Regions from separate parts of the Paenibacillus sp. FSL P4-0127 genome, predicted to be linked through region 2. Evidence: a T-box and tRNA genes for the amino acid it is inferred to sense, from the RefSeq annotation. Region 2 holds a T-box; the other holds one or more tRNA genes.

Region 1 (7,336 bases), 1.3 Mb from region 2:
CGGCGAATTCAGCTCGGTGGAAGTGACGTCGAATTATGGGGTTTACGTGCTGGCCGCCGACTGGTTCAGCAATCTGACCGTTTTTTCCGGCACCAAAGTCCAACCGGTCAAAGCGAAAGCTCCCCGGGCGCCCAAGCTGGAGAACAAAATCTACGTCACCTATACGTTCAGCGAGGGCGACAACTTCCAGTACAACCAGCACAAGATGCGGAATCTGTGGGACGATCCGGCCCGCGGCGAGGTGCCGATCAACTGGACTTCGAGCCCGCTGCTGTATGATGCGGCGCCGGCGATGCTGAACTATTACCGGAAAACAGCGACGGAGAACGACCTGATTATCGCCGGGCCTTCCGGCGCAGGCTACTTTTATCCGGAAGCCTGGCCGGAATCGACCTTCGCCGATTATTTGAAGCGGTCCTACAAGTATCTGCAAAAAACCGGCATGGGCCTGCCTTACGTGCTGAACCGGATTGACGGCGAAAACGTCCCTTTAGGCGAATCCTACGCCCGCGCCTACGAGCGCTATTACAAAGCGCCCGGCCTGTTCCTGAGCTGGGAAGATCGCCACGGCGTCGAGATCTTAAACGATTCGCTGCCGGTGTCGACGATCCAGGGCATCAGCACGGTCCAGGACGGCCTGCGCAGCCTGGAGGAGGCCAAGGCCGGCTGGGACGGCGAATCCCCGCTGTTCGTCTCCCTGGGCCTGCTCGCCTGGAGCATGACGCCGTCGGACGTCGTCCGGATGAGCGAAGCGCTGGGGCCGGAATATGAAGCCGTCCGCGGCGATCATTACTTCTCGCTGATCCGCGAAGCGTATGATCTGCCCGCCAAGCCACGGGTGTTGGAAAGCGAAAGCTTGCAAATGGAAGCAAGCGAATAACATAAACCAACATGGAGATAGCAAGGCCCTTTCTCTTCCTGCTCGTATGGGATGAAGAAAGGGCTTTTCTTAGCGGGGCTGTTGCAGCAATATCATACAAGAATCGTTTCAATTCATGTATTATAATGACAACATCATTCGTAAAGAGAGAAGGTGCAACGTAGTTGACACGCAATGTGCGCGAAATCAGGACGGTTGTTTTCGATCCTGATTTAAACGTGGAAGCTTACCGCTTTGTGGGAATAATGCAGAAATTTCCTAACCATTTTCACGATTATTACGTTATCGGCTTTATAGAACAGGGCAAACGTCTGCTCTCGTGCAATCGGAAGGAGTATATCATCAATAGCGGGGATGTCGTTATTTTTAACCTTCGCGAACCCCACGCCTGCGAACAGGTCGACGGAAGATCGCTGGACTACCGTTGCATTAATATTGATCCGGAAGTCATGCGCCAGTACGTGCAGGAAATTACGGGAACGGCCTACTTGCCCCGCTTTTCCCAAACGGTTCTTTATCGCAGCGAACTTGCCGGATACCTGCACGATTTGCACCAACTGTTAATGGAAGGGGAGACGGGTTTTCATAAAGAAGAAATGCTCCTGCTTCTGATCGAGCAACTGCTTCGGGATAACTCGGACGCCACGCCCCGTTTGTCCGCCAATGAACCGAGTGCCGAAATCAGAACGGTATGCGAATATATGGAGTCTCACTTCCCTGAAAACATCACGCTAAATCGGCTCAGTGAACTGACCGGACTAAGCAAATACCATTTGCTGCGATCTTTTACCAAACAAAAAGGGATTTCCCCATACAGCTACCTGGAGACGATTCGCATCAACCAGGCAAAACGGCTGTTGGAGCGGGGAGTATCTCCGATGGAAGCTGCCTTGAAATGCGGTTTTAGCGACCAGAGCCATTTCACTAAATTCTTTAAACGGCTGATCGGTTTGACGCCCAAGCAGTATATGCGTATCTTCGACAACGAAACCGCACCGCAGCAGGCAAAGGATGTTCCGGTATGAGGAGTCAGCGTAAGATGACGTTCGGACATCTCCTGTCGGCAGCAACGATCATCATTTGGGGGACCACCTTTGTCTCCACTAAAATCTTGCTGACCGACTTTCTTCCCATAGAGATTCTTTTTTTCCGCTTTACCCTTGGATTCGTCTTTCTCCTCCTGCTCTACCCGTATCCCGTCAAAAGCAAGTCTTGGAGCGAGGAACTGCTGTTCGTTGCGGCTGGACTTTGCGGCGTAACATTATATTTCCTTCTGGAAAACGTCGCATTGACCTATACGCTGGCCGCCAATGTCGGCGTCATCGTATCGATCGTACCTTTTTTTACGGCGGTATTGGCTCACTTTTTGTTAAAAGACGAACCCTTAACCGGGCCATTTATAGCGGGTTTCGGCATTGCCCTGACGGGGATCGCATTCATCATGTTCAACGGCCGTTTCCTGCTGCAGGTACATCCGATCGGCGACCTTTTGGCTCTGCTCGCTTCGGCGGTCTGGGCGGTGTATTCCGTCATCATGCGGAAAATCAGCGAATTGAAGCACCCCACAATCGGCGCCACGCGTAAAGTTTTTTTCTACGGCCTGCTATTTATGCTGCCCTTGCTGAGACCGTTCGAATTCAAGTTTGGGATGCAGCGTTTTCTGGATCTGTCGATACTTGCCAACTTTCTATTCTTGGGTCTGGGGGCATCCGCTTTGTGCTTCGTCACCTGGAACTTGGCGGTCGGCATTCTTGGGGCGGTGAAAACGAGCGTATACATTTATATCGTTCCCGTGATCACCGTGGCAGCTTCAGCGCTTTTTTTACACGAAGAAATCACCTGGGCCACGATCATCGGAACTTTGCTGGCCTTGGTTGGCTCCTATATTTCGGAGCGGAAACCGGCGCCCAAACTGAATGAATGCAATCGGACTTAATCAGGCATGCCACAAATAATACAGGCTTATCTTTTAGCGATAAGCCTGTGAAGTTTCAATCGAACTTGATATTATTTTTGATAATGCAATCCGATTACAGCGCTTCCAGTTCCCGGGCGAGCGTTTCCTCGTCTGTGACCAGGATTTGCTCCGAGTTTCTCCATACTAAATCCACATCGGAATGAGAGATGACCACTTTGGGAATTTCGTTCATCCGCCGCGCTATCGCCCGTTCCAGATCATTGGACGAATTTTCCGCCTGCTGCCAATACTCGGCCAGTGAGGCGTAACTATTTTTCCCCACCATGATTGTGTCTACCGTATTGTAATACTCCAAATAATCCTCTAAAATCTCTTCGCTCAGCATCATCCACAGGTGTTCATCCGATACCACGCTATCCAGCGACAGCTGCATAGTTAAAATGATCTTCCCGATCTCTTGCGATCAACTCCCCAACTTAAAGTAATATCTGCGGAATACTATATCATCTCTCTCGTTCGAGCGTTTCTCACAAATTGCTGACTTGGGGCGTTCATTGGTGCGGAACGATGAGCCGCAGTAACATGCCGACCTGTGGAATGCGGTAACCTCCGGCTTGCTGGATATTTAAAACCATCAATCCGTTTAAGAACCGACAAATAGCAGGAAATCAGCTCATCAAGCTCGTCCGCCGCAACTTACAGTAATTTTCAGTGTTTGTCAACTTCTAATCTTAAAGGAAAACTGGCCGCAAAGGGAACGACCCCTAATGCCGCCAGTTCTACTCTTACTAATGTTTATTATTGGGATTCATCAAATCTTGAAGGTAAGCATCCAAGCGATCGAACCTCTCGTTCCATATATGACGATAGGAATCCAGCCATTCGTCCATTTCCTGAAAAGGCTCCGGCCGCAGCTGATAAATCCGGCGATTCGCGTCTGCCTGCATATCCACGATTCCTGCATCAAGAAGCACGCGGAGATGCTTGGATACTTGAGGCTGCCGCAGCTGAAGGCGATCGGTTATTCCCCCGACAGTAAGGGGGCCTTCACGCAGTAATTCAACAATGTGTAAACGGTTAGATTCGGCAAGTGCGCTTAATACCGCTGTGTCCATATGATTCTATTTCCCATACAGCACGTTTCTTTTCTTAAAATAAAAGGTGGTCATTTCTCTAGTTATCACCGACTCGGGCTTCTTTCAAGACCCGAAATCGCACTGTATGGCTACCTCCTAACTCCAATATTTTATTGCATCAGTCGCTTAAAATATACATAAAACAGAATATTCCTGTCAAGGAATGGACGCTCATTGGAGGCTTTAGCTTTATGCTGTGAATGTCTCGATATGCAAAAAGTCCTCAGGATGAATCTCCAGAGGACTTCCAATACGTTATTGATGCCGGTGAGAGGACTCGAACCTCCACGGTTTCCCTCACGATTTTGAGTCGCGCGCGTCTGCCAATTCCGCCACACCGGCAAATATAAAATATATACAAAGTGCGGAAGACCAGACTTGAACTGGTACGGTAGTCACCTACCGCAGGATTTTAAGTCCTGTGCGTCTGCCGATTCCGCCACTCCCGCAAATAAAAATATGGAGGCGCCACCCAGATTCGAACTGGGGATAAAGCTTTTGCAGAGCTGTGCCTTACCACTTGGCTATGGCGCCAAAGATAAAAATGGAGCGGACGACGGGAATCGAACCCGCGACCCTCGCCTTGGCAAGGCGATGCTCTACCGCTGAGCCACGTCCGCTTATAAATGGCTGGGGATATAGGATTCGAACCTATGCATGACGGAGTCAAAGTCCGTTGCCTTACCGCTTGGCTAATCCCCAATAAAGTTGAAATATGGGGCGATCGATGGGGATCGAACCCACGAATGCCGGAGCCACAATCCGGTGCGTTAACCACTTCGCCACGACCGCCATATTATTCAAGTTTCAAAACTGGCAGGGGCAGCAGGAATTGAACCCACACTAACGGTTTTGGAGACCGCTGTTCTACCTTTAAACTATGCCCCTATTAGATAAAACTGGTGGAGGCTGATGGATTCGAACCACCGAACTCGTCAGAGAACAGATTTACAGTCTGCTGCGTTTGGCCACTTCGCTAAGCCTCCACGTGGTGCCGGCGAGAGGACTTGAACCCCCAACCTACTGATTACAAGTCAGTTGCTCTACCAATTGAGCTACACCGGCTTTTAATTTTTGTTTTTTAATGGTGGCTCGGGACGGAATCGAACCGCCGACACGAGGATTTTCAGTCCTCTGCTCTACCGACTGAGCTACCGAGCCTTGCAATTAGTTATAAATGGCGGAGCCGACGGGATTCGAACCCGCGGTCTCCTGCGTGACAGGCAGGCATGTTAGGCCTCTACACCACGGCTCCACACTGATAAATTGCCAACTCCACAAACCGATTCGAGCAAGCCTAAGCTCCTCATTACTAATTATGGAGTTAATTGCGGGGGCAGGATTTGAACCTGCGGCCTTCGGGTTATGAGCCCGACGAGCTACCGGGCTGCTCCACCCCGCGTCGTTATATACAATATGGTGGAGGCTGAGGGGATCGAACCCCCGACCCTCTGCTTGTAAGGCAGATGCTCTCCCAGCTGAGCTAAGCCTCCATGGAAAAGACAAATCTTATTGTACCAGATAACATAGCAACAAATCAAGTACTTCTGTAAATAAACCTCTTCCCAAGGGGTTCTTAACCCCATTTGAAACATATTAAGAAAGCAATGACCCGTAGGGGATTCGAACCCCTGTTACCTCCGTGAAAGGGAGGTGTCTTAACCCCTTGACCAACGGGCCGTATGATTTATGCCGGGCCCCCGAAAAGTAATCGGAAACTCCATCATAGCCATAACTTCACTTTTTGGGTGTTATGGCGGAGAGAGAGGGATTCGAACCCTCGAGACGCTTGTGACGCCTACACGATTTCCAATCGTGCTCCTTCGGCCAACTCGGACACCTCTCCACGTGTTTTTGGGCCCCCAGAAAGTAATCGGTATAAGTTTAGAAGCAAACCCACACTTTCTGGGGACTATGACTCCCCGAACAGGACTCGAACCTGTGACAACTCGATTAACAGTCGAGTGCTCTACCGACTGAGCTATCAGGGAACATTAATTAAGTTTTCAAGGCGTTAATCCTTGAAAACTGGATACGAAACTTGATTTGCGTGTTAGCCCCTATTCAGTTCCCGGGGTCCCCGAAAAGTAATCGGAATTACCTACGAAGCCTCGCGTCACTTTTTGGGGTATATTTTTGGGCCCCGCCAAAGTACTCGGACTCAGCTTCGAAGCTTCACGTCACTTTGGTGGGTAGAGTTTTGGATAAGCCCTCGACCGATTAGTACCTGTCAGCTCCATGCATTGCTGCACTTCCACCTCAGGCCTATCAACCTCGTCGTCTTCAAGGGGTCTTACTAATTGGGAAATCTCATCTTGAGGGGGGCTTCACGCTTAGATGCTTTCAGCGCTTATCCCGTCCGCACTTAGCTACCCAGCTGTGCTCCTGGCGGAACAACTGGTACACCAGCGGTGCGTCCATCCCGGTCCTCTCGTACTAAGGACAGCTCCTCTCAAATTTCCTGCGCCCACGACAGATAGGGACCGAACTGTCTCACGACGTTCTGAACCCAGCTCGCGTACCGCTTTAATGGGCGAACAGCCCAACCCTTGGGACCTACTTCAGCCCCAGGATGCGATGAGCCGACATCGAGGTGCCAAACCTCCCCGTCGATGTGGACTCTTGGGGGAGATAAGCCTGTTATCCCCAGGGTAGCTTTTATCCGTTGAGCGATGGCCCTTCCATGCGGTACCACCGGATCACTAAGCCCGACTTTCGTCCCTGCTCGACTTGTCAGTCTCGCAGTCAAGCTCCCTTTTGCCTTTGCACTCTGCGAATGATTTCCAACCATTCTGAGGGAACCTTGGGGCGCCTCCGTTACTCTTTAGGAGGCGACCGCCCCAGTCAAACTGCCCGCCTGACACGGTCCCCGTACCGGCTTACGGTACCGGGTTAGAACTCCGATACGATCAGGGTGGTATCCCAACGGCGCCTCCATGGAAGCTTGCGCTCCCACTTCTTAGGCTCCCACCTATCCTGTACAAATCGTATCAAAGTCCAATATCAAGCTGCAGTAAAGCTCCATGGGGTCTTTCCGTCTTGTCGCGGGTAACCTGCATCTTCACAGGTATTAAAATTTCACCGGATCTCTCGTTGAGACAGCGCCCAAGTCGTTACGCCATTCGTGCGGGTCAGAATTTACCTGACAAGGAATTTCGCTACCTTAGGACCGTTATAGTTACGGCCGCCGTTTACTGGGGCTTCGGTTCACAGCTTCGGGTTTAACCCCTAACCGCTCCCCTTAACCTTCCAGCACCGGGCAGGCGTCAGCCCGTATACTTCGCCTTGCGGCTTCGCACAGACCTGTGTTTTTGCTAAACAGTCGCTTGGGCCTTTTCACTGCGGCCCCCTCGGGCTATAAACCCTACCGGGGCACCCCTTCTCCCGAAGTTACGGGGTCAT
Region 2 (7,336 bases):
TACGTAAAATAGTACACTTTCTTTCCGTTCGGTTTTTTGCCGAAGGTTACGTCAGGGCTTCCCTTCGAGGTCGCTCCGGCGCGGGAAAGGGTCTCGGCCGCCGCCTTATTGATTGCGGGCGGCACTTCTTGCTCCTCCAGTTTTCCGCCGCTATAATCCAGTTTTCCGTTTATCAGATCTACGGACTCTTTTTTACTGTTGGCGGCTGTTATGTTGGTATAATCCAACCCCGTGTAATAAAATTCGGAATTTGTATAATGAACGAACACCCGCTCAATGCCGCTTGAATCTTTGTTGTAGGCCTGCTTCCAGGCGAGGTCCAGCTTTGCCTTGACGTTATCGTTAAGTTCTTTGTACGAGGTGATAAGATAAAGATTTACCACCGTACCGTCGCGTTTTACCGTTACATTTTCGTTAGGGGAAGTCTCGGAACCCATCTTTGTCTCGCTGATAACGAAACAAACGGCCTCCTCATCGCCAAGCTTTGCGGTTTCCGCCTTGAGGAAAGCAACCGGTTCCTTAACAAACTCTTTGAGCTTCGCTTGCGCGGCGTCGATCAGCTTTTGATCCACGTTGTTCAGACCGGCCGTTTGCCCGGCATGTTCGGCCTTTTCGGCTTGTGAAGTTTGTGAAGCTTGTGCGGCCTCTTGCGGCACAGCGGACTTCGCTGCCGGAGCTGGCGGAGAAGCCTGAACAGACCGCATAACACCAACCGTCCCCGCGCCGGCAATGATTGCGGCCAGTGCGGCCGTACTCAAAACCTTGTAAAAATTGTGTTTCATTTTATCTTTCCATCCTTCCGCCTATTTTTTAGTGTCTTATGTTCCGATCGGTCGACACATGGCGTAAACGGATGGGCTAACGAAAAAGTTTTAAAAACCCAAAATTTTTTCCAAAAAAGTAACCGTGGCCGTTCTTTAGACATCACGCCAGAATGTATAAACTCCAAGGATTAAGGTTCAATACTAAAGGAACGGAACTCGCCCATACTGTTAAAAGAACCTAATTACTGCAGGCAAACCATAAAAAATAGGCGATTTTAAGGAAGGCAGGTTTCCGCGAAAGCCGAAATTCTCATTAAGTAAGCATTAAAACTCAGGAAATTCGTCTCATGATTTTAAATATCGCCGCGCCCTCTTAGGTTATAGAAAAAAACGCCGGAGCAATTCGCTCCGGCGTTTCTATAATGTGTAAATCTTCCAAACGAATGAGTTGAATTCTCTTTATTTCACCGTCAGCTTGGCGAATTTCCGTTTTCCCACCTGAATGACTTCCCCGCCGGACAAAGCGACCTCCGCGTTCGGGTCGGTCAGCTTCTCTTCGTTAAGTTTAACCGCCCCCTGCTGGATGCTGCGTCTCGCTTCCCCGTTTGAGGCGGCGAAACCGATCAGCGTCAGCAGCTTGATCAGGCGGATTTTCCCGTCCTCCAGCTCTCCTGCGGGGATCTCCTTCTCTTCGATATCCTCCGGCAAAGCCCGCTGCTGGAACACCGTTACGAAATGCTCCTGCGCGGCATTCGCCGCATCTGCGCCATGGTACATCCGGACCAGCGTGAACGCCAGCTTCATCTTCGCGTCGCGCGGGTGGACGCTGCCCGTTTTAAGACCTTCCGCAAGAGCCTCCAGCTCTTCTCCAGGCAAATCCGTCACCAGCTCGTAATATTTCAGCATCAGCTCGTCCGGCACGGACATCGCTTTGCCGTAGATTTCGTTCGGCTCCTCGTCGATGCCGATGTAGTTGCCAAGGCTTTTGCTCATCTTCTGCACGCCGTCGAGACCTTCGATAATCGGCGTCATAATCGCGATCTGGGTATCTTTACCGTATTCCTTCTGCAGCGTCCGGCCCATCAGCAGGTTGAACTTCTGGTCGGTTCCGCCAAGCTCGATGTCGCTCTCCAGCGCCACGGAGTCCATCCCCTGCATCAGCGGGTAGAAAAATTCGTGAATGCTGATCGGTTGGCCGCTTTGGTAGCGTTTGGTGAAGTCGTCCCGCTCCAGCATCCGGGCTACCGTCACTTTGGCCGCCAGCTTGACGACGTCGGCAAACGTCATCGGAGCCAGCCATTCGGAGTTGAAATGAACCTGCGTTTTTTCCGGATCCAAAATTTTAAAAATCTGCTGCCGGTACGTTTCCGCATTCCGCAGCACATCTTCCTCGGTCAACTGCTTGCGGGTTTCCGATTTGCCGGTCGGGTCGCCGATCCGCCCCGTAAAATCCCCGATGATGAGGCGGACCTGATGGCCAAGCTCCTGAAATTGGCGCAGCTTCTGCATTACGACCGTGTGCCCGACGTGAATATCGGGGGCCGACGGATCAAGCCCCAGCTTGACCTTAAGCGGCGTTCCGGTGACGACCGATTTCATCACCTTTTGCCTCAGTTCATCCTCGGGGACAATCTCGACGACCCCCCGGGAAATTACTTTCAACTGGCGCTCCACCTCCGCCTGCTGCTCAGGCGTCAACTCTTCCCATTTCATAACAAACACTCCTCCAGCTTAAAAATTGGAACAACCGTCAAACCAGCAAAACGCAAAAAAGCTCCTTCCGTCCCAAGGGACGAGAAGGAGCGCTCGCGTTACCACCCTAATTAAAACCGCGTTAACCCGCCGCAGGCCGCAGCAAGCAAACGAAACGGTTTTCACTTCATTCTTATAACGGTCATCCCGGAACCGGACTACTTGCGGCTTAGGGCCGCGTTCCCCCGGACGGCTCCAGACGGTAATTCAAAAGGGATCCGCCCATTCGGTTCGCAGCGGCCACCGATTCTCTGAGCGGCGGGATTCCGCTTTCTACTAAGTCTTTCCACGCCTTTGACGATATGCATTTAAATTATTTTATAACATAATCCCGTTTACGAAGTCAATCCTCAGCCAAATAGGATGAAAAAACAACCAATAGACCATTTTTATGCTATAATGTTGCTGTTTATAAAGGAGGATCATTGATGGTTCATGATAACGAAAACAACTCCGGCCAGCAAAAAAAGCGCAGATCAAGGAGCGGCAAACCGGTTCGGCGGCGCAGGAAAGGCCGCTGGATCTGGGCGACGCTAGGCTGGCTCGTTCTCCTTGGATTTGCGGGAGGTCTGTTTGCGGGGGGCGCCGTGTTCGGTTACGTCTCCTCGATCGTCAAGGACGATCCCGTGCGGTCGCGGGCCGACATTGAAGCAAAAATCAATTATAACGAGATGACGGGGTTCGCGTATTTCCGCGACGGGCAGGCGATCGGCCAGCTTCGCTCGGAGGAAGACCGCCGTCCGGTTTCTTACCAGCAAATCCCCCAATCGGTCATCGATGCGGTGATCGCGATTGAGGACAATCATTTTAACGAGCATATCGGGGTCGACTTTAAAGGAACGCTCCGGGCCGTAAAGCAGAGGCTGCTCCATGAGAGCGTACAGACCGGCGGGAGTACGCTGACCCAGCAGCTCGCGCGGCGCGTCTTTCTGAATTTGGAACGCACGGAAGACCGGAAGGTCAAGGAAATACTGCTGGCGCTCCGGCTGGAACGTTTTTTATCCAAGGAAGAAATCATTACGGCTTATTTGAACAAAGTTCCTTTCGGCAACGGATCGAACGGATACCAGGTCTACGGGATCAAGGCGGCGGCCAAAGGAATCTTCAACATCTCCAATCTGGAGGACCTGAACATCGCGCAGACCGCTTATTTGGCCGGACTTCCGCAGCTTCCTTCCTCCTATTCGGCCTTTAACGGCAAAGGGGAATTTAACGAGGAAGCCTTCGGAAGAGCGATGAAGCGCCAGCAGCTCGTACTGCAGCGCATGCTGGAAGAGAACAAAATTACCCAGGCCCAGTATCAGGAGGCGCTGGCTTTTGATCTGAAAGGTTCGCTGGCGCAGCAAACCAAAAAAGCTTACGACACTTACCCTTATTTGATGCTGGAGACGGAACGGCAAGGCGCTATCGTGCTTGCGATGCTGCGCAATCCGGAGCTGACCAAGGAACAGGCGGCCAGCCGCCCGCAAATTCTCGAGGATGCCCGGCAGGAGCTGTTGACCGGGGGATACAAAGTGTATACCACGATCGATAAGCAGGTATACAACTCGATGCACAAAGTGTCCGAAAATGCGGATAATTTTTCGCCATACAGTGAAAAGAAAGGGCTGGAGCAGGTTGCGGCAATGATGCTCGACAATGATACCGGCGCGATTTTGGGCATGATCGAGGGACGCGATTTCTATACGGAGCAAATGAACTATGCGACGCAAATGAAACGGCAGCCCGGCTCCACGATGAAGCCGATCGCCGCTTATTTGCCGGCGCTTGATGCGGGCTTAGTTCAGCCGGCCAGCATCATCGACGATTCGCCGATCATTCTGCGGGATTACCAAAAGGGGTATCACATCCCCGTAAATTCCAGCGGCGGCTACAAAGGCCTGGTTACGGCGAGAACGGCGCTTAACGAATCCCGCAACATCCCGGCGCTCAAGGTGTTCAACAACATCGTCGGGATCGACAAAGCTTGGGATTTCGCGAAAAAACTCGGGATCACCACCCTCGAAGACGAGGATTACAATGCGCAAACCGGCGTGCTCGGCGGTCTGAAATACGGCGTTACCGTAGAGGAACTGACGAACGCCTACAGCGCGATCCCGAACGGCGGAAAGTTCGTCGATGCCTACATGATCGAAAAAATCGTCGATGCCAAAGGAAAGGTCGTCTACAAGCACAAGAACGAACCGAAGCAGGTGTTTTCCGAGCAAACCGCCTATTTGATGACCGATATGCTGCGCACCGTCATTCGGGACGGGACGGGCAGTTCGATCAAAAGAGACTTTAAAAACTACGGAAAAATTCCCGTCGTCGGCAAAACCGGCACCACGCAAAATTACGCGGACGTCTGGTTTATGGGCTACTCGCCGGACGTTACGCTCGGCGTATGGATCGGCTATCGCGATTCCGTAAACACGCTCTCCGATGCCGGTAAATCGCGGGCCCGGAAAATATGGTCGCTCGTCATGAACGAGGTCACCGCAAACGAACCGGACCTGTTTGCCACGAAGGAATTCAAAAAGCCGGACGGAATCGTCACCAAAACGGTCTCCGGCTATAGCGGCAAACTGCCGACCCAATTGACGCAGCAGGCCGGCAAGCTGGTGACGGATATCTTCAACGCCAAATACGTCCCGACCAAATCCGAGGACGTTCTGGTACGGGCGAAATACGTCACCTACGATGGGGTGAACTACGTTCCCCTGGAAACGACGCCGTCCGATATGCAGCGCGAAAAAGTGGTCGTTCGCCGCGAGAAGCCGATCTCCGAGCTGGTGAAAGAGCTGCAGAACGCGTTTTCCGTCATGAAGGGCAGCCACAGATCGCTGAGTTACTACATGCCGAGGGACGCCGGCGAGGACGCGCCGTATAAGCCTGACCCGCGCACCGACGACGGTAATGCGCCGGCGTCCCCGGGGGGCGTCGCGCTCAAGATAAACGGAAGCACGGCCACGGTAACGTTTGGCGCAAACAGCGAAAAAGACGTTGTCGGCTACCGACTGTACCGCTCGGATGACGGGGTGAAGTTCCAATATACCGGCAAAGCGGCGCTCATCGGCGACGATTTGTCGATCACCGACGCCAACGCCGCCGGTCCGGCCACTTCTTATTACGTTACGGCCGTGGACGTAGCCGGCAAGGAGTCGGAACCTAGCGCGATTGTCGGTTTATTGGGAGGCATGAACCCGGACGGCGTTACGCCTCCGGACAGCAGCGCCGAAACGCCGGAAGATGGGGGAACGGCCGGGGAGAACGGCACGGACGGTTCGCTCCCCGCTTCTCCCGCTCAGGTGAGCATTAAGAAGGACGAACGAGGGTTTACGGCAAGCTGGGAAGCCAACCCGGCTCTGGACCTCGTCACCAGCTATAACGTGTACGTGTCCGATGCGGCGGACGGCACGTATTCCAAAGCCGGCTCGACCGCCGATACGCAGTATTCATTCAAAACCGACTCCGGCACCGTCTGGGTCAAGGTTACGGCGGTGAACGTGCTGGGCGAATCCCCGGCATCGTCTCCGGTGCAGTACAGTAAATAAGCTGGCGCTAAAACCAGATAAGCAAGGGAAAGCCCCTCCGAGCGCTCTTCGGAGGGGCTTATTGCATCTAGCGGGAAAACCCGCTTTAATCCTCAATCGTCGATAAATCCCCGGCCGGGAGGTTAAGTTCCCAAGCTTTTAACACGCGGCGCATGATTTTGCCGGAGCGGGTTTTGGGCAATTTGTCTTTAAATTCGATTTCCCGCGGCGCGGCGTGGGCGGACAGCCCTTCTTTGACGAATTTGGCGATTTCCGCCTTCAGTTCCTCGGAAGGAGCGAACCCTTCGCGCAACGATATAAACGCCTTGATGATCTCTCCGCGCACGGGATCGGGCTTGCCGATCACGCCGGCTTCGGCCACGGCCGGATGCTCGACCAGTTTGCTCTCGACCTCAAACGGCCCAATGCGCTCGCCGGAGGAGTTGATGACGTCGTCGATCCGCCCCTGGAACCAGAAATACCCGTCCTCGTCCATATACGCCGTATCCCCGGAAATGTACCACCCGGGAATCCGGAAGTACTCTTCGTATTTCGGCGCGTTGTTCCAAATCAGCCGCATCATCGACGGCCATGGCGTGCGGATCGCCAAATTGCCCATCCGGTACGGCGGCAGTTCCTTGCCGTTATCGTCGATGATCGCCGCCTGGATGCCGGGAACCGGTTTTCCCATCGAACCGGGTTTGATCGGCAGCGACGGGTAATTGCAGATCAGTTGGCCGCCCGTCTCGGTCATCCACCACGTATCGTGTATCCGGCGGTTGTATACCTTCATCCCCCAGCGGACAACCTCGGGGTTGAGCGGCTCGCCGACGGACAACACGTGGCGCAGCGAAGACAGATCGTATTGCGTGATGATGTCCTGTCCAGCGCCCATCAGCATGCGAAAAGCGGTCGGCGCGCTGTACCAGACGCTCACTTGATATTTCTGAATCGTCCTATACCAGTCGGCCGGGCTGAAGCGTCCGCCGCGGACGACATTGGTCACCCCGTGCAGCCAAGGAGCGAAAATGCCGTAGGATGTGCCGGTCACCCATCCGGGGTCGGCCGTGCACCAATAGATATCCCCTTCTTTCAAATCGAGTACGACATGGCCGGTATGATAGTGCTGAATCATCGCATTGTGCACATGGTAAACGCCTTTCGGCTTGCCGGTAGAGCCGGAAGTATAATGTAAAATGAGGCCGTCCTCGCGGTTCACCCATTCGATTTCGGCCTCGGGGGAAGCCGCCGCCAGCTCGGATTTCCAATCAACGATTCCGGGTTCCGCGGCTACGTTGTCGCCGACGA

Evidence for each region. The T-box of region 2 lies ahead of tyrS (tyrosine--tRNA ligase). A T-box ahead of a tRNA ligase gene usually reads a tRNA of that ligase, here a tRNA-Tyr.
Region 1: it encodes a tRNA-Tyr, which carries the amino acid that the T-box ahead of tyrS (tyrosine--tRNA ligase) is inferred to sense. The anticodon was not compared.

The regions. Positions count from the first base shown of each region.
Region 1 is NZ_JBBOWY010000001.1:2,034,693-2,042,028, reverse strand. It holds gene NYE74_RS09095 (GxGYxYP domain-containing protein) at 1-880, shown strand, start outside; gene NYE74_RS09090 (AraC family ligand binding domain-containing protein) at 1,045-1,905, shown strand; gene NYE74_RS09085 (DMT family transporter) at 1,920-2,816, shown strand; gene NYE74_RS09080 (hypothetical protein) at 2,911-3,231, opposite strand; gene NYE74_RS09075 (ArsR/SmtB family transcription factor) at 3,587-3,913, opposite strand; tRNA gene NYE74_RS09070 (tRNA-Leu) at 4,197-4,276, opposite strand; tRNA gene NYE74_RS09065 (tRNA-Leu) at 4,298-4,383, opposite strand; tRNA gene NYE74_RS09060 (tRNA-Cys) at 4,395-4,468, opposite strand; tRNA gene NYE74_RS09055 (tRNA-Gly) at 4,480-4,554, opposite strand; tRNA gene NYE74_RS09050 (tRNA-Gln) at 4,562-4,636, opposite strand; tRNA gene NYE74_RS09045 (tRNA-His) at 4,651-4,726, opposite strand; tRNA gene NYE74_RS09040 (tRNA-Trp) at 4,749-4,822, opposite strand; tRNA gene NYE74_RS09035 (tRNA-Tyr) at 4,835-4,920, opposite strand; tRNA gene NYE74_RS09030 (tRNA-Thr) at 4,924-4,999, opposite strand; tRNA gene NYE74_RS09025 (tRNA-Phe) at 5,020-5,095, opposite strand; tRNA gene NYE74_RS09020 (tRNA-Asp) at 5,113-5,189, opposite strand; tRNA gene NYE74_RS09015 (tRNA-Met) at 5,263-5,336, opposite strand; tRNA gene NYE74_RS09010 (tRNA-Val) at 5,352-5,427, opposite strand; tRNA gene NYE74_RS09005 (tRNA-Glu) at 5,543-5,614, opposite strand; tRNA gene NYE74_RS09000 (tRNA-Ser) at 5,689-5,780, opposite strand; tRNA gene NYE74_RS08995 (tRNA-Asn) at 5,853-5,925, opposite strand; rRNA gene NYE74_RS08990 (23S ribosomal RNA) at 6,135-7,336, opposite strand, start outside.
Region 2 is NZ_JBBOWY010000001.1:3,338,795-3,346,130, reverse strand. It holds gene NYE74_RS15010 (hypothetical protein) at 1-782, opposite strand, end outside; gene tyrS (tyrosine--tRNA ligase) at 1,224-2,477, opposite strand; T-box leader at 2,550-2,814, opposite strand; gene NYE74_RS15000 (transglycosylase domain-containing protein) at 2,945-6,049, shown strand; gene acsA (acetate--CoA ligase) at 6,135-7,336, opposite strand, start outside.